Regions from separate parts of the Vibrio sp. 11986-1-5 genome, predicted to be linked through region 3. Evidence: predicted binding sites of a transcription regulator. Region 3 holds the regulator's gene; each other region holds the start of a gene.
The links. The regulator PurR, encoded in region 3, represses purine synthesis genes. The targets are predictions, from matches to a motif close to TNANGNAAACGTTTNCNTNA.
Positions count from the first base shown of each region.

Region 1: a site for PurR is predicted at 3,420-3,439, ahead of AACS00_RS13945 (uracil-xanthine permease family protein). Genes of this name have one in related genera too.
Region 2: a site for PurR is predicted at 2,654-2,673, ahead of AACS00_RS15760 (NupC/NupG family nucleoside CNT transporter). Genes of this name have one in related genera too.
Region 4: a site for PurR is predicted at 3,363-3,382, ahead of purT (phosphoribosylglycinamide formyltransferase 2). Genes of this name have one in related genera too.

Region 1 covers NZ_CAWNVW010000051.1:200,429-205,929, forward strand. The annotation lists gene spoT (bifunctional GTP diphosphokinase/guanosine-3',5'-bis pyrophosphate 3'-pyrophosphohydrolase) at 1-410, shown strand, start outside; gene trmH (tRNA (guanosine(18)-2'-O)-methyltransferase TrmH) at 511-1,197, shown strand; gene recG (ATP-dependent DNA helicase RecG) at 1,267-3,348, shown strand; gene AACS00_RS13945 (uracil-xanthine permease family protein) at 3,637-5,031, shown strand; gene envZ (two-component system sensor histidine kinase EnvZ) at 5,102-5,501, opposite strand, start outside.
Region 2 covers NZ_CAWNVW010000053.1:123,275-128,775, reverse strand. The annotation lists gene luxO (quorum-sensing sigma-54 dependent transcriptional regulator LuxO) at 1-1,152, shown strand, start outside; gene luxU (quorum-sensing phosphorelay protein LuxU) at 1,160-1,507, shown strand; gene AACS00_RS15765 (LysR family transcriptional regulator) at 1,559-2,512, shown strand; gene AACS00_RS15760 (NupC/NupG family nucleoside CNT transporter) at 2,814-4,016, shown strand; gene folD (bifunctional methylenetetrahydrofolate dehydrogenase/methenyltetrahydrofolate cyclohydrolase FolD) at 4,108-4,980, opposite strand; tRNA gene AACS00_RS15750 (tRNA-Arg) at 5,314-5,390, shown strand; gene AACS00_RS15745 (methyl-accepting chemotaxis protein) at 5,434-5,501, opposite strand, start outside.
Region 3 covers NZ_CAWNVW010000011.1:518,851-524,351, forward strand. The annotation lists gene AACS00_RS05330 (alpha/beta fold hydrolase) at 1-278, shown strand, start outside; gene AACS00_RS05335 (TfoX/Sxy family DNA transformation protein) at 522-1,112, opposite strand; cyclic di-GMP riboswitch class I at 1,229-1,311, opposite strand; gene purR (HTH-type transcriptional repressor PurR) at 1,513-2,520, opposite strand; gene elyC (envelope biogenesis factor ElyC) at 2,896-3,702, opposite strand; gene cmoM (tRNA uridine 5-oxyacetic acid(34) methyltransferase CmoM) at 3,818-4,612, shown strand; gene mukF (chromosome partition protein MukF) at 4,609-5,501, shown strand, end outside.
Region 4 covers NZ_CAWNVW010000022.1:159,097-164,597, reverse strand. The annotation lists gene sbcB (exodeoxyribonuclease I) at 1-1,108, shown strand, start outside; gene AACS00_RS06630 (CidA/LrgA family protein) at 1,141-1,527, shown strand; gene AACS00_RS06625 (CidB/LrgB family autolysis modulator) at 1,527-2,204, shown strand; gene cdd (cytidine deaminase) at 2,368-3,255, shown strand; gene purT (phosphoribosylglycinamide formyltransferase 2) at 3,472-4,647, shown strand; gene AACS00_RS06610 (methyl-accepting chemotaxis protein) at 4,798-5,501, opposite strand, start outside.

The DNA of each region.
Region 1 (5,501 bases), on a different contig from region 3:
TATTAACCTTCGCTAATTGCTGCCATCCGATCCCCGATGATTCGATCATTGCTCATGTTTCTCCGGGACGAGGCTTGGTTGTACACCGTGAAACCTGTCCAAATGTACGCGGCTATCAACGAGAGCCGGATAAATACATGGCGGTGGAATGGACCAAAGATTACGATCAAGACTTTATCGCTGAACTGACGGTGGATATGCATAATCGCCAAGGTGCACTGGCCGATTTAACCAATGTTATTTCCAATACTGGCTCTAATATCCACGGTCTTTCTACCGAAGAACGTGATGGCCGTTTGTATACAGTAACGGTTCTGTTAAGCACCAAAGACCGAGTCCACTTAGCAGGGATCATGCGAAAAATTCGTGTGATGCCAAACGCCTTAAAAGTGCGGCGCAGAAAGTACTAACCCATCAACGCACAGAAAGCCCTGAATCAGGGCTTTTTTATTAGCAATAAACTGACGAAGAAAAGGTGTGCCGCATTAGCGTGAGCACATAAATAGATTTATGAATTTAGAACGTTATCAACGCATTCAAAATGTGCTTAAAGCCCGTCAAACCGACTTAACCGTCTGTTTGGAAGAAGTCCATAAACCGAATAATGTCTCTGCAGTGATCCGCACCGCCGATGCGGTTGGGTTACACCAGATTCATGCTGTATGGCCAAACGAACAAATGCGTACCTTAAGCCATACATCGGCAGGAGCACGTAACTGGGTTGAAGTCCAGACTCACAACAGCACGCTAGAGGCCGTCAGCCACTTAAAAGAGACTGGCATGCAAATATTGGTGACCAATTTGTCCGAGCACGCTATTGATTTTCGAGCGATTGATTACACCCAACCCACGGCCATCATTTTCGGCAGTGAAAAATCAGGCATCTCGCCACAGGCCTTGCAATTGGCCGATCATGATATTGTTATTCCTATGGTGGGTATGGTTCAATCCTTGAATGTTTCGGTGGCTAGTGCGCTGATCTTATATGAAGCGCAGCGCCAGCGTCAGCAAGCTGGGATGTATGACCGCGAACAAAGCGCCCTATCCCAAGCAACGATTCAGCGTATTTTGTTTGAGCGCGGTCATCCGGTTCTGGCTAAAGTCGCCAAACGTAAAGGACTGGCATACCCATTATTGGACGATCAAGGGCAGATCATCGCTGATGAAAAATGGTGGGACGCGATGCAGCGCGCATAATTTAACTGTACAAATACACAGCCCAATGATTGAATAACACGTACCATTTCTGATTAACTGGTTGATATTATGTCGCAGCTTCTGTCCGCAATACCATTAACATCCCTATCGGGTGTCGGCGCTAAAGTCGCTGAAAAGCTCGCTAAAGTTGGCTTAAGCAATGTACAGGATCTGCTATTTCATCTTCCACTGCGTTATGAAGACCGCTCACGTATCTATCCGATGGTCAAGCTACACCCAGGCTTGTGGGCAGCAGTCCAAGGTAAAATCACCGCCACAGATACCCATTTCGGCCGACGGAAAATGCTCACCGTAAAGATCAGTGATGGTAATGGCTCTCTCACGCTGCGTTTTTTCAATTTTACTGCAGCGATGAAAAATAGCTTCGCGATTGGTAAGGTGATTTATGCGTTTGGCGAGATCAAACCCGGAAATCACGGACTGGAGATCATCCATCCCGATTATCAGCTTTATACTCAGCCACAAGATGCACAACCCGAAGAAGCAACGCTGACCCCCGTTTATCCAACCACGGAAGGCCTAAGGCAAAGTACACTGCGCAGTTTAACCGAACAAGCTCTTGCGCTACTCGACAAAGCCGCGGTACAAGAACTGATGCCTGATGGATTGTACGATAAACAGATCAGCCTTGCTCAAGCGCTGCATATTTTGCATCACCCGCCTACTGATATCGATCTGAGCCAATTTGATGAAGGGCGTCATCCCGCTCAAGTTCGCCTGATCATCGAGGAGTTATTAGCGCAAAACCTCTCTATGCTCGCGGTACGTAGCAAAGGTCAACAAGACGCGGCGCTGCCTCTCATCACTCAAGGTCAACTCAAAAAACAATTTCTTGCCCAGCTGCCTTTTCAACCGACTCAAGCGCAAACGCGAGTCGTAGAAGAGATTGAAACCGATCTCAGCCAAGCCCATCCAATGATGCGCCTAGTGCAAGGGGATGTCGGTTCCGGAAAAACGTTGGTCGCCGCTTTAGCCGCACTCAGAGCCATTGAACACGGTTATCAAGTGGCGCTGATGGCGCCAACCGAATTGCTGGCCGAACAACATGCGGCGAACTTCGCCAACTGGTTTGCTCCGTTAGGTATTCAAGTTGCTTGGCTTGCTGGCAAACTAAAAGGCAAAGCTCGACAAACTGAATTAACGCAGATTGCCATTGGCACCGCAAAAATGATCGTCGGTACCCATGCACTTTTTCAAGAGCAGGTTGAGTTTGATCACCTTGCGTTAGTCATTATCGATGAGCAGCACCGTTTCGGGGTCCATCAACGCTTAGAGCTGCGTGAAAAAGGCGCAAAACAAGGCGCTTATCCACACCAGTTAATTATGACTGCGACCCCGATCCCACGGACTCTTGCCATGACCGCCTATGCGGATTTAGAAACTTCAATTATTGATGAACTGCCTCCCGGACGCACGCCAATCCAAACCGTGGCGATCCCGGATACCAAGCGCAGTGATATCATCGAACGGGTTCGTCATGCTTGCCTGCATGAGCATAAACAAGCTTATTGGGTCTGTACTTTAATTGATGAATCTGAAGTGCTGGAGGCGCAAGCTGCGGCCGATACCGCTGAAGAACTACAGCGCCAGTTGACTGAACTTAAGATTGGCTTGGTCCATGGACGCATGAAACCCGCAGAAAAACAGCAGGTGATGCAAGCCTTTAAAGACAATCAATTGCACCTGTTAGTGGCAACTACCGTCATTGAAGTCGGCGTCGATGTACCGAACGCTAGCTTGATGATCATTGAAAATCCAGAGCGATTAGGTTTAGCACAATTGCATCAATTGCGTGGCCGAGTAGGTCGCGGTTCTGTCGCCAGTCACTGTGTGCTGCTGTACCGTTCACCCTTATCGAAAACCGCGCAAAAACGTTTGGCCGTATTAAGGGAAAGCAACGATGGTTTTGTGATTGCTCAGCGCGATTTAGAAATTCGTGGTCCGGGTGAATTATTGGGCACGAAACAAACCGGATTAGCTGATTTCAAAATTGCCGATCTGGTTCGTGATCAACGCTTAATTCCAGAAGTACAAAGAATAGCGCGGCACATTCATGATCACTACCCCACTCATGCTGATGCGATTATTGAACGCTGGCTCGGTGAGCGCGAAGTCTACGCCAAAGCCTAATATTCACCACATTCTCGTTTTCGTGTTACTTGAACGTACAATGATGTCTGTTACCTCTTATTGATACATTGAAAAGCAAACGTTTGCTTTTTCTGATTAAGGATCTATAATCCCCGCCCAAAATCACCAAGATAACGATGTCTCTACTAGCACTCGACTATAGCAAGCAGAGAATCCGGCTTGGTCAACTCAGAGTTGAGCCTGATTAACAGCAATCACAGGTGATAAAAACTCAACGGTGACGGCCCATTCAGCGCACATCATCGACTGTCATTTTAGGATACCATCATGAGTCACCAACACGATACGCGTCCCTCTGAATTGATCTATCAATTAAATGAGCGCCCGCCTTTGCCCCAAACTTTATTCGCCGCAATCCAGCATTTACTGGCGATGTTCGTTGCCGTCATCACACCGTCGCTGATCATTTGCCAAGCGTTAGGGGTTCCGGCCGATCAAACCAATACCATTATTAGTATGTCGCTGTTTGCCTCTGGTCTTTCATCTTTTATTCAGATCCGAACCTTCGGGCCGATTGGCTCAGGACTGCTCTCGATTCAAGGCACCAGCTTTAACTTTCTTGGGCCAATCATTGGCGCGGGCCTCGCGCTGAAAGCGGGCGGAGCGGATATCGCCACTATGATGGCGGCGATTTTTGGTACCATTTTAGTCGCCTCTTTTGCTGAAATTTTACTATCACGTGTGCTGCAATTTGCCCAGCGGATCATTACCCCTTTAGTTTCTGGTATCGTGGTCACGTTAATCGGTTTGACCTTAGTCCAAGTGGGTTTAGTCTCTATCGGAGGCGGCTACAGCACACTGAGTGATGGTAGCTTTGGTAGCCTTGATAAACTCGCCTTAGCGGGCACCGTATTAGCGCTTATCGTGATCCTTAACCGAGCTCGCAATCCGTATATTCGCGTTGCCTCTATCGTCATCGCCATGCTGGTCGGTTATATCATGGCTTACTTACTCGGCATGGTCGATACTACACAGCGTCCTCAAAGTAGCCTCATCGCCCTGCCTATCCCAATGCAATATGGACTAAGCTTTGATTGGTCTTTATTCATTCCATTAGTGTTGATTTTTTTGATCACGGCGTTAGAAGCGATTGGCGATATCACTGCGACCTCGGAAGTCTCAGGAGAACCGGTCAAAGGCCCCGTCTATATGAAGCGTATCAAAGGAGGCGTACTGGCTGATGGGATTAACTCCGCTCTTGCCGCACTGCTGAACAGTTTCCCTAACTCAACCTTTAGCCAAAATAATGGGGTGATATTATTAACTGGCGTTGCTAGCCGTTATGTCGGTTATTTCATCGCGGCGATGCTGATGTTACTTGGGCTATTTCCCGGTGTAGCAAGCTTTGTCCAGTTAATTCCAGAGCCGGTACTGGGTGGCGCAACGATTGTCATGTTTGGCACGATTGCCGCCGCTGGGGTACGAATCATTTCGCGAGTTGAGCTTGATCGCCGAGCGATTTTAATCATGGCACTGTCTTTCTCGATGGGATTAGGCATTGCGCAAAAACCTGAAATTCTGCAATTTATGCCAGAAATCATCAAAAGTATTTTCTCTTCTGGTGTTGCCGCAGGTGGCATTACCGCGATTCTACTCAATCTCTTATTGCCGGAGCACTCGACTCGCCAAGAGTCAGAAACCACAGTCACAGAGCAAGCATAAGCGAGTTCAAATAATTAAGCCGGTTGGCGATGCGCTAACCGGCTTAATCTCTGACTGACGACTACCTCGCTTACTTGGTTGGAAAACTGAGCTGAATTTTCAAACCACCTTCGCTACGATTATTTAAAACAACCGCGCCATGATGCTGCCCAACGATACGTTTTACGATCGCCAATCCAAGGCCAGTGCCTTCACTGCCTCGCGCAGTATCCCCTCGAATAAAAGGCTCAAAGACTTTTTGTACTTGGCTTGGGTCAATCCCTGGGCCGTTATCTTCGACACAGACCCAAGCCATGCGTTTATCCGCGGTTACCCCAGTACTGATTTTCACCCAACCATTGCCATAACGTAACGCGTTCACCACTAAGTTGCTCACCGCACGTTTAATGGCAATAGGATTGCCAAATACTGGCTCAATCGCGGCTTGAAAAGCTGTTTCAATGTGCAGCTCATAACCACCTTCGGAACTG
Region 2 (5,501 bases), on a different contig from region 3:
ATCATCTTTATGACCGCGCACGGCTCGATCGATACTGCGGTCGAGGCGATGCGTCAAGGTGCACAAGACTTTCTGATTAAACCGTGTGAGGCTGACCGGCTACGTATTACCGTCAATAATGCGATGCGCAAAGCGAATAAGCTTAAAAACGAAAATTACGATCCAAATAATCAAAACTATCAAGGTTTTATTGGCAGTAGCCAAACGATGCAGGCGGTATATCGCACGATTGATTCCGCAGCGAGCAGTAAAGCCAGTATTTTTATTACTGGTGAGAGTGGTACAGGTAAAGAAGTGTGCGCTGAAGCGATTCATGCTGCCAGCAAGCGAGGCGACAAACCATTTATTGCCATCAACTGTGCTGCGATTCCAAAAGACTTGATTGAAAGTGAGCTTTTTGGCCACGTCAAAGGTGCCTTTACCGGAGCCGCCTCAGATAGACAGGGTGCCGCGGAGTTAGCTGATGGTGGGACGCTCTTTTTGGATGAGTTGTGCGAGATGGATCTTGACCTGCAAACCAAATTATTACGTTTTATCCAAACGGGTACTTTTCAAAAAGTCGGCTCTTCTAAGCTACACAGTGTCGATGTGCGCTTTGTCTGTGCCACGAACCGTGATCCTTGGAAAGAAGTTCAACAAGGCCGTTTTCGCGAAGACTTATATTACCGTTTATACGTCATTCCACTACATTTACCGCCACTACGAGAACGTGGCGATGATGTGATTGAAATTGCTTATTCACTATTAGGTCATATGGCGAAAGAGGAAGGTAAAGGATTTGTTCGTCTCTCTTCAGAAGTGACAGAGCGCTTCAAACATTATGAATGGCCAGGTAATGTGCGTCAGTTACAAAACGTCCTACGTAATGTCGTGGTATTGAATGATGGACAAGAAATTACCTTATCAATGTTGCCTCCACCACTCAATGCACCAAGAATGGCAGAACCTACCTTTTTGTCTCCTAATGAGAAGGTATTGTCGGTACATGATATCTTCCCGTTATGGCTAACGGAAAAACAAGCGATAGAAAAAGCCATCGAAGTGTGTGATGGTAATATTCCAAGAGCGGCGAGTTATTTGGATGTCAGTCCCTCAACGATTTATCGCAAGCTGCAAACCTGGAATGAAAAAGAGCAGGAAAAGGAGCGCTAGAGACGTTATGCAGTGGATGAATACCGAAAAAATTGATGCGTTGGCTAAAGAGATTGGCAAAGAGAATATTCCTATTCTAATGGATATTTTTTTAGGTGAACTTCACCTTTATCATCAGCAACTCACTCAAGGTGCTGATGGTGGTAACATGACTTATTTAATTGAAATCAGCCATGCACTAAAAAGCAGCGCCGCCAGTTTTGGTGCCGATAAGTTGTGTGCTTTTGCAACACAGGTCGATAGCAACGCCAAGCAGGGGATCGTGATGAATGAAGAAACGGAAACAGCAAAGATGTTAGAGATACTTAGCGAAACCGCCGAATGTTATGCTCAGTTACAAGGTGCGGCGCATTAACCGCATTAAGACCATCTTCTTACAAGGCACATTATACTAGAAGGAAAATCAGTGTTAGCAGAGCGAGCTGGGCAAATGGTCATTTTTGCTACTTTGGTACAGCAAAAAGGCTTTACCGCTGCCGCCAAGCAATTGGGCGTATCGGTCTCTCATGTCAGTAAACAGTTGGCTTTGCTTGAAGCGTCTTTGGGAATTAAGTTGGTACAACGTACAACGCGGAGTGTCACCATTACCGAAGCGGGGCAAGGTTTCTATCAGTATTGCACTCAGTTACTTCGTTTGGTTGATGAAGCGCAAGCTGAGGTTGAGAGTCAACGTAATGAAGTCTCAGGGCTGCTTCGTTTGGGTTTATCGCAATCTTTTGGAACTTTACATATTTTGCCGGCGCTAGAAGCATTGCGTCAACGTTATCCTGATCTACAAGTCGAGGTGCACCTGTTTGATCATCGCGTCGACATGCTACAAGAGGGGCTTGATTTGTGGATAACCAGTAATGAGCATTTGCCACAGGGATATATTGCTCAGCGTCTAGCAGACAGTCGTTTTGTCGTGGTTGCTTCTCCGGACTATTTACTTCAACACGGTACGCCGCATACTCCAGAAGCATTATTAGAGCACAATTGTTTGATTTATCGCAGTTGGGATCGTGACTATACCCGTTGGTCTTTTGCCAAATCGGATCACAAATTGACTGTACAAGTTTCTGGTAACTACTCGGTTGATTTGGCTGAAGCCGTGCGTGATGCGGCAGTCGCTGGATGGGGGGTGGCGTATCTAGCGACGTATCTGCTTAAAGATGAATTTCGTCACGGACAATTGATTCAATTACTACCAGATTGGCACGCTAACCAAAATATGCCGTTTTATGCGGTTTATCCTAGCCGTCAGCATATGCCTAAGAAAACGTCGGCGGTGATCGATTTTATCAAAGACAAATTAGCGAGTCCTTGTTATTGGGATAGTCGCTTAGAGCCTTATGTACGCTTTGCATCGACAGGATGCTAAGTTCGCCTACTTAATGTTTTCAATCTCTCCTTCTGTTTTACTCGTTTGGCAACATTCGTCGTCTATGAATACGTTTGATCATTTTAGGTAAGAGATTCTTTCCATGTTTAGAAACATTATTTCTATATGGAAAGAATTTGAAAAAGCAAACGTTTGTTTTGTTGAAATTCAATGGCTTAAATGATCGATTGTTGCGTGATATTTTTTTGATCTACTCCGTTAACATTTGTGGCTTGCGCATCTACTTTTGCACTATAGAATGCCTCGCCTTACATTATTAGTAACTTTTCGGATTAGATATATGATCTCATTGCTCGGTGTAATCACCATTTTAAGTGTGGCTTGGCTATTTTCTGCAGATAGAAAAAATATTCGACTTAGAACGGTCGGCTTGGCTTTTTTGTTGCAAGTAGGTTTTGCCCTGTTGGTGCTCTATGTGCCAGCCGGTAAAGATATACTCAATGGGGTAACAGGCGCTGTTGCTCATTTGATCGATTATGGCCAAGAAGGGATCAGCTTTATCTTTGGTGGATTAGCCAGTGAAAAAGTAGGATTTGTATTTGCCATTCATGTCCTTGGTATCATTATCTTTTTTTCTGCGTTAATTTCTGGGTTATATCATATTGGCTTAATGCCGAAAGTGATTAACTTGATTGGCGGAGCGCTACAAAAATTATTGGGCACAGGTCGAGCAGAATCACTGTCAGCAACCGCCAATATTTTTGTTGGTATGATTGAAGCTCCTCTTGTCGTTAAGCCTTATTTAAAGCAGATGAGTGATTCACAGTTTTTTGCAGTAATGACTTGTGGTTTGGCGTCGGTTGCTGGAGGTACTTTAGTCGGTTATGCGTCATTGGGTGTTAATTTGAACTATCTAATTGCTGCCGCATTTATGTCTGCACCGGCTGGTTTGCTAATGGCAAAAATGCTGTTTCCAGAAACACAGACTCACCAACAAAAGGCTGAAATCGATATTGATATCCCAAAGGCAACCAATGTCGTTGAGGCGATGGCTGATGGCGCGATGTCGGGGTTACGAATTGCCGTTGCGGTTGGCGCGACACTGCTTGCTTTTGTCAGTGTGATTGCGTTGCTGAACGGTTTATTAGGCTGGCTAGGGGGCTGGTTCGGTATCACATTAAGTTTTGAGTTGATACTGGGGTATGTATTTGCACCTATTGCATGGTTACTAGGTATTCCATGGCACGAGGCGATTACCGCCGGATCACTGATTGGTAATAAAATCGTCATCAATGAATTTGTCGCTTTTATTCAATTCATCAACGTACAATCACAATTGAGTGAACATTCGCAAGCGATCATAACGTTTGCTTTATGTGGTTTTGCTAATATTTCGACGATGGCGGTCTTGATTGGTGGCTTGGGGAGTTTAGTACCAGAGCGGCGCAGTTTTATCTCTCAATATGGTTTTAGAGCGATTGGGGCTGGCGTTTTGGCTAATTTAATGAGCGCAGCGCTAGCGGGTGTTATCTTATCACTATAAATATAAAAGGGGCGAGAGAGATTATTGCTCGCCCCGTTTTTGTCTCACATGTTACTTCTCATTGTTAATCAGAGATAATTAATGCGAGTGGTTAATGTTGCGTTTTATCTTGGGTATGGAACTGTTCGCACGCCATCATAGTGTTTTCAATTAAACTTGCTACCGTCATCGGGCCAACCCCACCAGGAACGGGAGTTATAAAACTGGCTCGTGTGCGTGCGACTTCAAAATCGACATCACCAATCAACTGTCCAGAAGCAAGACGATTGATACCGACATCAATCACTACTGCCCCTTCTTTCACCCAAGATCCGGGAATAAAATTAGGCTTACCGACCGCGACGACTAAAATGTCGGCTTGACGAACATGGTGTTCGAGATCTTTAGTGAAACGATGGCAGGTTGTCGTTGTGCATCCTGCTAGTAGTAATTCCAGACTCATTGGACGCCCTACAATATTCGATGCACCGACGACAACGGCATGCTTACTCCGCAATTCGATATTGTAACGTTCTAATAAGGTAATGATCCCCTTAGGGGTGCAAGAGCGCAGTTTAGGGATACGCTGAGCTAAGCGACCGAGATTATAAGGATGAAATCCATCGACATCTTTATCTGGTACAATACGTTCTAGTACTTGGGTCGTATCAATGCCAGCAGGTAGAGGAAGTTGAACAAGAATACCGTCAATAGTGTCGTCTTGATTCAACGTATCAATTAACGCTAAGAGCTCAGCTTCGCCCGTTGTTGCCGGCAGATCATAAGATTTCGAGACAAATCCGACTTCTTCACAGGCGCGGCGTTTACTGCCGACATAGACTTGCGAAGCCGGATCTTCGCCGACAAGAACAACTGCAAGTCCCGGAGCCCGTAGTCCCAAATCGGTGCGGGCTTTTACTCGTGCTGCGACTTCAGATCGCACCGTTTGCGAGATTAACTTTCCATCAATATATTGAGCCGTCATAACATTCCTTACTTACACTGCAAAGCACAAAATTTTCCGCGCATTGTGGCAGATGGCAAGCAAAATATCCATAAGCAAACGTTTGCTTTTTGATTTTTAATGTTTATGCGGATTTTTCTGTTTCAAATTCGGTAAAGGTGATCAGCTAAATAGTGATGAGTCATGCTATTTTAATAAGACGTTATGCGGTTGGCTGACGACGACATCGTGAGTTATGTACACGTTAACCCGTTTTAAAATAGTACTTTTGCTTTATATTTAGGCACTTGATAGAAAATAACGGTCAAAAGCGTTGATTTACGCGGTTGAACTCGTATAATCCTCTCCCATAAAGCGCCCTTAGCTCAGCTGGATAGAGCACCTGCCTTCTAAGCAGGTGGTCACAGGTTCGAATCCTGTAGGGCGTGCCATATCTTAAGCCCCAGTACTTGTACTGGGGCTTTTTGATCGGCGCTATTGTTTGAAGCGCACGACAAGTTCGTGTAGATCGTCTGAAACCTTATCGACATCATTAATACAAT
Region 3 (5,501 bases):
GTTGGTTTACGTTGACTGCCGAAGTGAATCCATTAATGCGTTATTTTAAAGATAGAGAATTGCCTATTCCGACGTTGTATTTAATGGGAGAGCGTGATTACATGTTTATTCGCCCAGTACGTGAAATGGTCGCCGCTCATCGGCAAAGTGAGCTGTTGGAGCTTCCAAACTGTGGGCATGTTTGTAATGTCGAACAACCGGAGTTGTTTAACCAGCTGTCGATTCAATTTATCCAGCGGCAAAGCACACCAACCACTTTATCTCATTCTGTGCTTTAATTTCTCCATTTGCTAATAGAAGAATACGATTGTGAGGCAGCTAGGTTTAGTTGCCCTAGTTTTATTATGTTGTTGATTTATAACGATAGCGATGGAAGGGGATGGCTTGCAGTTTTGTCCATTCAAGTCGTGTCAATGATACCGAAATGATGAATTTCAAACGGCTATAATATCTATCAGGGTAAGTGATTACGGATCAATATGCCCGCTACGCCTGACTGGCTAGCGGGCTAGGTATCTGAATTAGAATAGGCTTTTTTTCAGTTCTTCTCGGCGGCTTGGGGGGATAACCGACCAGTGTTTACCTTCAATTGCCCCTTCTAATGCCCACAATAGTTCTACACTGACATCCGATGAGTGACTTTGTCTAATTGCTTGATAAGCCGCAACAGAACCAGCTTGTTGTAACTGATCAACGGAGTGAATACCTGCTTTTTTAAGCATCCGTTCAGTCGCTAAGCGCAAGTTAGGCAGGTCTTTTAAGCGAGTGGGTTTCGTTTGCTCTTGTTGCTCTCGCTCAGCTTTTGCATGGCGTAATGCAGTGGTTGCTTCTTGCAAGATATAGTTTGGATTAAGCCAACAGGTATCAGGTAACGCAAAGTATTTAGTCACCACAGGAAAGCCCCGTTTTTTATAAACATAGGGCAGATAGCCTCTTGCGGAAAAAACTTTGACCGATTCATCGTCAGCTCGAAGATGCAGTTGATTATTGACAACTAAAGCGAACATGGTGTCATCGACAAAAATCCCGAAGCCACCAAACATTGAGCGCGACTTGACCTGGCCAAGCAGTTCGAATAGTCGCATTGAATCTTTTAATACGGGTTTATCCATGCTGTTATTCTCGGTGTATTAAGCAATTCGCCAGCAAAATCAGGTCCGAGAAAATAGCAAAAAGTCAAAAAGCATAATAGTAAGGGGAGTTGACTTCTTCTTTTGGCTATTTTGTCATCGGCAACCCCGCTACCTACCACTTTGGTTTAGGCCGGAGGCTTTGCGTCCCATCTTTTCAGATGGTTTGCCCTGTGCGTGACACGTTTCATTATTGACAAAATAGTATAACGTGGATGTATAAAATAAACAAATCATTGAATAAGTATCACACTCAGTCATCACTAGTATGCCTTTTATTTCATTGGTAGTGTGAATGGTTTGGGTATTAATAGCTCCAATCATAGCCTAGAGTTATGATTGGAGCTTGTGATTTATGATGGGGTAATGAAGTGCTTATCTATTAATTAGTGAGTTTTTTGACTGAATCACGCTCAACGATTTCTGGGTGCATTTCAAAAATACGTCTCTCATGTTCTTTATCTTTAATACGTTCTAACAATATTTCAAAGGCATTTTTACCTACACGGCGTTTAGGTTGGTGCACAGTGGTCAGTGGTGGAGAAAAATATTCAGCTAACTCAATATTGTCATAACCAATAACAGACATATCGTCTGGTACGCGTACGCCACGTTGCTGTAAACGGCTGATTAAGCCTAATGCCATGGTGTCATTAAAGCAAAACACCGCAGTAGGGCGTGTATCCATCGCAATGATTTTATCCGCGGCCAGAACGGCAGTATCGCATTCGAAGTTACCTTCTAAGATCCAATCTTCTTTAACGGTTAGGTTAGCTTCTGCCATGGCACGACGAAAACCGGCAATACGCTCCTGACAGGCGGCTTTAACAAAGTGACCGCTTAGACAAGCGATTTCAGTGTGCCCATTTTCGATCAAATATTTTGTAGCCAGATAACCCCCTTCTTCAGAGTTATCAATGATTTTATCCGCTTGTGACGTTTGTGGGCCCCAATCCATAATAACTTTAGGGATGGAGGGATGACTGTCTAACATCTCAAGTAACTCTTCCGTTAAATCGGAGCACATGACCAACATACCGTCGACCCGCTTTTCAGCAAGCATGCGAATATAATCACGCTGTTTCTCGTAGATACCACCAGTATTACAGAGAATGAGTGTGTAGCCTTGGCGGTAACAATAACTTTCAACCCCATCGATTACTTCAGAAAAAAATAAGTTGGTTGATTGAGTCACTAGCATACCGATTGTACGCGTTGTATTACATTTTAAGCTGCGTGCGACCGCGCTCGGTGCATAATTCAGCTGTTTAACAGCGTCCAAGACTTTTTCTTGGGTGGTTTCTGCCACAAAACGAGTTTTATTGATGACATGAGATACGGTTGTTGTTGATACGCCCGCTAGGCGTGCAACGTCTTTAATCGTAGCCATAAAATTATCCTGTCGATGACTGCTCGGTGTTGAGACAACTGGAGCAGTAGTTGTGTGCCCGAAAATGCAATCATCCTACTAGGGAGTGTGATAGACGAGAGGTTTGCCAAGGGTATTACCGGAGCTGCCCTTTATGCAAAGTCTCATGATTCGGGTATAGGCTAACGTCAGCCTAAAAGTAATAAAAACACAAAAACCGCTGTTAAATAGCGGCCTATTGGTTACATTTAATCTTGTTGATAACCAGCAAGATTCTAGACTGCAACGCAGTAACTCGCAATCAAATTCGGCCCATAATCCTTCCATTTAATGCTAAATAGGTACAATGTTTATCAAGTTGTGCACACCACCACTTTTCGACTGATAACGAGAAAATCAGTTACCCTCTATCATAGGTTTTGATTCAGGCAACTTAGGTTCATGAGTGACCCAGTCGCGCATCGTTTGCCAAATGAGCCCCATGGTTTCATACCAATATCGTTCAGTTTGCTCTAAATAGAGCGCTCTTGGGGTATATTTATCCCAAGCTTGGCTGATATTAGTTTGAGCTAGATAATTGGTTGGTGCTGGGATTGGGTTTAGCCCAGCAGATTGAAACTCATTGATTGCTCGGGTCATGTGACTGGCCGAAGTGACCAGAACTAAAGTGCGCTGCTGAACAAAAGCCGCTGCTTGTCTCGCTTCTTCCCACGTATCTTGCGCGGTTTCAAGCAAAATAATGTCCGATTTAGCAACACCAAGCGCCAGCGCAACTTTAGCCAACATACGTGCATGGCTAATTTCACTACCTCCTGTATAGCCGGACAAGATAAGTTTTGAACCGGGATACATTCGCATGACACGAATACCTTCCGTCAGACGCATTAAAGCGGCTCGAGTGAGTTCTGAGGTTGGTGGAATGCTATCATCAACGACATGACCATTACCTAGTACCATTACGTAATCGATAGTACCTTCAACTGGTAAAAAAGCGCTGTACTGACGCTCCAAAGGCATCAATAACTGACTGGAGATTGGTTGAAAAGAAATGGCGAATAAACTGGACAAAGAAAACAATACTACTAGGCAACCAGTTTTACGCTTAGCGGTAAACATAATCAGCATTAAGCCGATAAAACCAATCAACAGCAGCGCTGGTAATGGCATCAGTAGAGAAGAAACGATTTTTTTCAGCTCAAACATAGATTAAATAGTCCGAAAAAACAGCACTTGATAATAAAATCAGCGAAAGGTCCTTTATTCCTGCCATTCCTATGACAGAATAGCAGCACGATTTATTATCATAACTCAAGCTACTGTGACTGAAGATCGCAATTTCGACGATATTGCCCACAAATTTGCAAAAAATATTTACGGCTCTGACAAAGGCGAGATTCGTCAAGTCATTGTTTGGGATGATCTCACGCAAATTTTGACCCATTTTAACGGCCAAACAACACCACTGCATGTTTTGGATGCGGGCGGTGGCCTTGCGCAAATGTCGCAAAAACTCGCGAGGCTTGGTCATCAGATTACATTATGTGATCTTTCGCAAGAGATGCTCGATTTGGCCAAACAAGAAGTGACTGGCCAAGGGTTATTAGAGAGGTTTCGCTTTGTGCATTCCTCGGTACAAGCTGTGCAGCAACACTTGACGGAGCCCGTTGATATCATTTTATTTCATGCAGTGATGGAATGGTTGACCGATCCCCAAGAGGCTTTACAGCAGTTATTAACACTGGTACGTCCCGGCGGTATTGTCTCGGTGATGTTTTACAACCAACATGGCTTAGTTTATAAAAATGCGGTATGTGGCAATATTCCACATATTTTAAATGGCATGCCACATCGTAAACGATTTAAATTACAGCCACAAAAAGGGCTGATCCCCGCTGATGTATATCAGTGGATTGAACATGCTGGATATCAAATCATGGGTAAGTCAGGTATTCGCTGCTTTAGTGACTATATCGGCAATATGGCCAATATGGGCGAGTTTGAGTTTGCAGACCTGTTGGCATTAGAGCAACAATTTTGCCGCCAAGAGCCTTATCTATCTTTAGGACGCTACATCCATGTTTGGGCTAGGAAACAACCACAGGAAGAACAATGAGTGATATGACTCACAATGCGACTGAACAACCGATTGATGAACTCGTCAGTTGGGTGAAGCAGCACGATTTTTCTTTGAACTTACCTGCTGAACGGCTGGCGTTTTTAATAGCGATTGCTGTATTGAGCCATGAAAAATTCGATGAAGAATTAGGTGAAGGAGAATTGCATGATGCATTTGCAATTGTTAGCCGCCTATTTACTGAAACGGGTGAAGTCTCTGCATTTCGGGCTAATAATGCTATTAATGAACTGGTTAAACAGCGTTTGCTCAGTCGTTTTACTAGTGAGGTTACCGATGGCGCAAGTATTTATCGCTTATCTCCCTTAGCGATTGGCATTACCGATTATTATGTTCGTCATCGTCAATTCTCGAAATTAAAACTCTCTATTCAACTCTCTTTGTTAGCAGATGAAATGGCTAAAGCGGTTAAATCGGCTCAGCAAGGTGGTACACCCGCACATTGGAAAAAGAATGTTTATGGTGTATTAAAATACTCAGTGAGTGAAATCTTTGATCGTATCGATCTTAACCAACGCGTCTTGGATGAGCAGCAGCAATCAGTGAAACAACAAATAGCCGATCTATTGAATAAAGATTGGCGAGAAGCGATTCATAATTGTGAAAGTTTATTGTCTGAAACCTCATCAACATTACGAGAATTGCAAGATACGCTTCAAGCTGCAGGCGACGAATTACAAACTCAAATTCTTGATATTCAAGAGATTGTTTATGGCGATCCAGAATTAGAGTTTATCGATGAAGTGCTGTTTGTGCTGCAAATGAAGTTAGACCGAATCATCAGTTGGGGGCAACAAGCGATCGATTTATGGATTGGTTATGATCGTCATGTACATAAGTTCATTCGTACCGCGATCGACATGGACCA
Region 4 (5,501 bases), on a different contig from region 3:
TGATGAAGTAACCCGCTATACCTGCTACCGCAACTTTATTGATCCTTATGCTTGGAGCTGGCAAAAAGGTAACTCACGTTGGGATTTACTTGATGTGATGCGCGCTTGCCATGCATTACGTCCAGAAGGCATTGAGTGGCCAGAAAATCAAGACGGCTTTACCAGTTTTAAACTTGAGCATCTCTCCGAGGCAAATGGTATAGAACACACTAACGCTCACGATGCGATGGCTGATGTGATTGCCACCATTGAACTTGCGAAAAAAGTTAAAGCCGCTCAACCTAAGTTGTTCGATTACTTCTTATCCATGCGCCACAAACGTAAGTTAATTGAATTGGTTGATATTGTTAATATGACCCCATTGATGCATGTTTCAGGCATGCTTGGGCGTGAACGCAGTTATACCAGTTGGGTCGTGCCCATTGCGTGGCATCCCACCAACCAAAACGCCGTAATCGTGGTCGATTTAGCCAAAAACCCCGAGCCGCTATTTGAGTTAACCAGCGAGCAACTCTTACAGCGCCTGTATACTAAACATGATGATTTAGCAGAAGATGAATTGCCAGTACCGGTTAAGCTGATTCACTTAAATAAATGCCCCATTTTAGCTCCTGCGAAAACCCTCACGGCTGAAAATGCAGCCACCATTGGTATTGATCGCGAGCAATGCTTGGCCAACCTGGCTCAAATCCGCCAGCAGCCGACACTCCGTGAAAAATTAGTGAATGTCTTCAGTAGTGAGCGAGACTTTGCACCGAGCAATGATGTCGATTGCCAATTGTATGATGGCTTCTTTTCTCCCGCCGATCGCGCGGCAATGGACATTATTCGCTCTGCCGCGCCAGAGTCACTGGCTGATTTAGATATTCAATTCAGTGATCAACGCATTGCACCTTTACTGTTCCGTTATCGAGCGCGCCATTATCCTTGGACACTCAATGAAACGGAACAACGCCGTTGGGCAAGTCATTGCCAAGATTATTTTGCTACTCAGTTACCAAGTTATATGCTCAATTTAGAAAATTTGGTCGAGCAACATCAACACGATGCTAAAAAGATCGCCTTACTAAAAGCGGTGTATCGCTATGTTGAAGCGCTTACTTCTTAAATGGCTTATTACAAAAAGGGTTTATTCACACCATGATACCTAAGCTCGCCAAATTATTGAAAACGACTGCGCAGTATCTAGTCTCAATGGGGCTTATTTTTTTATGTCTATGGGCTGGCGTTAGCCTACAACATTGGCTCGGGATTGCTATCCCAGGTAGTATTTTTGGCTTGCTAATTTTATTTGCTTTACTGGCCAGTGGTATTGTTCCCGTCGATTGGGTACGACCTAGCGCTCATCTTTTTATCCGTTATATGATTTTGCTGTTCGTACCAATCAGCGTTGGCTTAATGGTCCATTTTGACATGTTAGCAACTAACCTTTGGCCGATTATCGCCAGCGCGATTGGCGGAACAACCCTTGTTTTGATTTCAGTAGGTTACGTGCTTGATCGCTTTTTAAAAAGAGGCAAAAAATAATGTGGTTACTCATAACACTGATGGTGTTTTTTTTCGCTCGTTGGGTAGCTCAAAAATACCGCTCACCTTTAGTTAATCCATTGTTGATCTGCATCGCCATCTTAATTCCGTTACTGATCTGGTTAGAAGTGCCTTACCAAGAATATTACGCGGATAATCATTGGATCAGTGATTTACTCCAGCCTGCTGTTGTTGCGCTCGCTTATCCCCTTTATGAGCAATTACCACAAATTCGCGCAAATTGGCGAATTATTCTCTTAGCTTGTGGCGTTGGCAGCATCATGTCTATGCTCACGGCCAGCATTATTGCCTTATCAATGCACGCAGACATTACCTTAGTCGCCGCCTTGATGGGCAAATCCGTCACTACACCTATTGCAATGGAAGTCAGTAGTAATTTGGGCGGAGAGCCTGCCATCGCCGCTATTCTTGTTCTACTTGTCGGGTTGTTTGGCGCTATTATGGCCTATCCCATTTATAACCTGCTGAATATTACCCACCCAATAGCTAGAGGCTTAACCACAGGGACTATTGCTCACGCTCTGGGTACTGCAACCTGTGCTGAAAAAGATCCACGAGATGCGGCATTTAGCTCGTTAGCACTGGTACTCTGTGGTGTGATCACCTCTATTTTAGCCCCTAGCCTGTTTGCTTTTAGTCTATGGCTTTTTTATTAAACGGGTCTTGTTGAGATTTTGGGAGATTCGCTGGGTATTATGTGTGACCTCACTCTAATTATGAAAAATGAAATCAATTTACATAAAGAATTGAGACTTTAATCACAGAATGACTATGGTAATTATCTAAAATGAAGTTCAATTGACCAATTAAGGATGAATTATGCATAGCCGAATCGAACAAGCGTTATCACAAATGCCAGCCATGCTTAGCGAGTTTCTAACGCCTATCGTCACGGCCGAGCGCTTTGATGCGACACTTTCTGCTGAACAATTCCATCAATTATTGACTTTATCAGGATTAAACGACGCCGATCTCAGAGTCGCTCTACTGCCACTCGCTGCGGCTTATGCGTACGTGCCAATTTCCAACTTTCATGTCGGAGCGATTGCTCGAGGAGTGAGTGGTCGGCTCTATTTTGGCGCTAATATGGAGTTTTCCGGAGCGCAGCTAGGACAAACCATCCATGCTGAGCAAGCCGCGATTAGTCACGCGTGGATGAAGGGTGAACAAGGCATAGCCAGTATGACGGTCAATTATAGTCCTTGTGGTCACTGCCGACAGTTTATGAATGAGCTTAGTACAGCGACCACCTTAATGATTCAATTACCACAAAGGGAAGAAAAATCGCTGCAAGATTATTTACCTGAATCTTTTGGGCCAAGGGATTTGGGTATTGAATCGGCGTTAATGACCCCGATTGATCATGGTTATAACAGTGACGATCAAGACTCACTGGTTCAAACGGCAATTCAAGCTCTCAATCGTAGCCACGCTCCTTATACTAATAACCTCAGTGGAGTTGCGCTGCGTACTCAATCAGGTCAAGAATACTTCGGATCATACGCAGAAAATGCCGCTTTTAATCCAAGCTTGCCTCCCCTACAAGTCGCACTGATCCAACTGCGTATGGCAGGGGAAGAATTCACCGACTTAGCGGGCGCTGCGTTAGTCGAGATGGCACAAGGTCAAATCAGCCATTTAGCTGATACTCAAGCGACCCTCGAAGTGATTAATCCAGACCTTCCTTTGTCTTATTTAGCACTCTAGTCTTAATCAATATTGATTACTCGTCGCGTTAGTATATTGATGAGTAATCAATAACAACCCGATTTTATTTGTCGCACTCATGCCCCTACTTGATTTCATCCAACCCAAATAGCAAACGTTTTCTTTTTCACACGATTCCAGTATCATTGCCGCTGTTTTTATCTCTCAAGAAGAAGTCAATGCCACTTAGGTATTGAGTATGAATAAGGATTTTTTATGTTGGGAACGGCTACTCTCAATAGTGCAACACGGGTGCTATTACTTGGTTCAGGCGAGCTTGGTAAGGAAGTCGCCATTGAATGTCAACGCCTTGGTTTAGAAGTGATTGCGTGTGATCGCTATGCGAACGCCCCTGCGATGCAAGTCGCTCATCGTTATCATGTTTTCGATATGCTTGATCCACAAGCACTACAACAAATCATCGAGCAAGAACAACCACACTATATCGTGCCCGAAGTCGAAGCTATCGCCACGGATAAACTGGTCGAATTAGAAACACAAGGTTTCACGGTTATCCCAACCGCCAAAGCCACTCAATTGACGATGAATCGAGAGGGCATTCGCCGCCTCGCTGCTGAACAGCTGTCACTACCAACCTCCAATTATCAATTTGCAGATAGTTATGAGCAATTCGTGCTCGCTGTCGAGCAAATCGGCTTACCTTGTGTCTGTAAACCGATCATGAGCTCTTCCGGTAAAGGTCAGAGTGTTTTAAGAAGCCCTGAGGATATTGAACAAGCCTGGCACTATGCTCAACAAGGTGGACGTTCAGGAGCAGGCCGAGTCATCGTCGAAGGTTTTGTTGATTTTGATTATGAAATCACCTTATTAACGGTTCGCGCTATCGATGGTGTCCATTTTTGCGCTCCTATTGGTCACCGACAAGAAGACGGTGATTATCGTGAGTCTTGGCAGCCACAAGCTATGTCCGAAAATGCCTTAAAAGCCGCTGAATATGTAGCAGAGGAAATTGTTAATGCGCTTGGTGGCTATGGATTATTTGGTGTTGAACTGTTTGTCAAAGGCGACCAAGTCATTTTCAATGAGGTATCCCCTCGCCCACACGATACTGGCATGGTGACGATGATTTCCCAGGATTTATCAGAATTTGCACTGCATGTTCGCGCATTTATCGGTTTACCTGTCGGAACGATAACTCAATATGGGCCTTCTGCTTCAGCCGCGATTCTTGGTCAAGGTTTTTCAAACAACATCCAATTTTCAGGATTGGATGACGCTCTAAGCATTCCAACCGCTCAGGTTCGTTTATTTGCGAAACCGGATATTGATGGGCGTCGTCGTTTAGGTGTTGCTTTAACGCGTAGTAAGACGACAACGGAAGCAACGGATAGAGCGATAGAATGTGCTAAAGCGATAAAGATTGAGTACTGAACCATCCTTGAAGCTGCAGGGGGCCAGACGGTCCCCCAATGATTATAAATAATTATGTAATTAGAGATAAAAATCGAGCCAATATCGCTAAAGCGTCAAGCGCTTCAAGCTGGAAAGACATACACGTTAAACAAAAAGAGCAACACCACTCTACTTGATTTTTTCTATCGTCTCCGCTACGTACACCGCACCCTTACGTATTTCTTCAATTAATGTTTTAGTAATATTTAACTGATTATTACATTCCGTCACCTTGGCACGTACGCTATCTAGACTCGCTTCTGAGGTTGTCGTTAATTCGGTATTTCTTTTGACAATAGCGCTAATTTCATCGGTCGCTTTAGAGGTATTGGCTGCAAGTGATCGAACCTCATCGGCAACGACTGCAAATCCACGGCCATACTCGCCAGCTCTTGCTGCTTCAATCGCCGCATTCAATGCCAATAGGTTAGTCTGATCAGCGATACTAGAAATGGTGGTAACGATTTGCACAATCTGTTTAGATTGTCCGGCCAGTTGCCCCATTAACTCATTAGCTTTATTGACCGTAGCTTCAATATCTTGTGCACTAGCGGCTGCATCTGCCACCATTTTGGAGCCATCGTGAGTTAAAGAAACGGTTTCTTGAGAACGCTGCTCGGCAATCAGAGTCGCCTCTTCTATCCGTTTTGACCTTTGTATTCTATCGGTTATATCACTAGCAAATTTAGTGACTCGAACCACCTTACCTTGATCATCAAAAATAGGATTGTAGGTCGCTTCGATCCAAATTTCTTCACCATACTTAGTCAAACGTTTAAACAATCCTGATTGAAACTTGCCTTTCGCTAATTCGCTCCAGAATTTAGGATGTT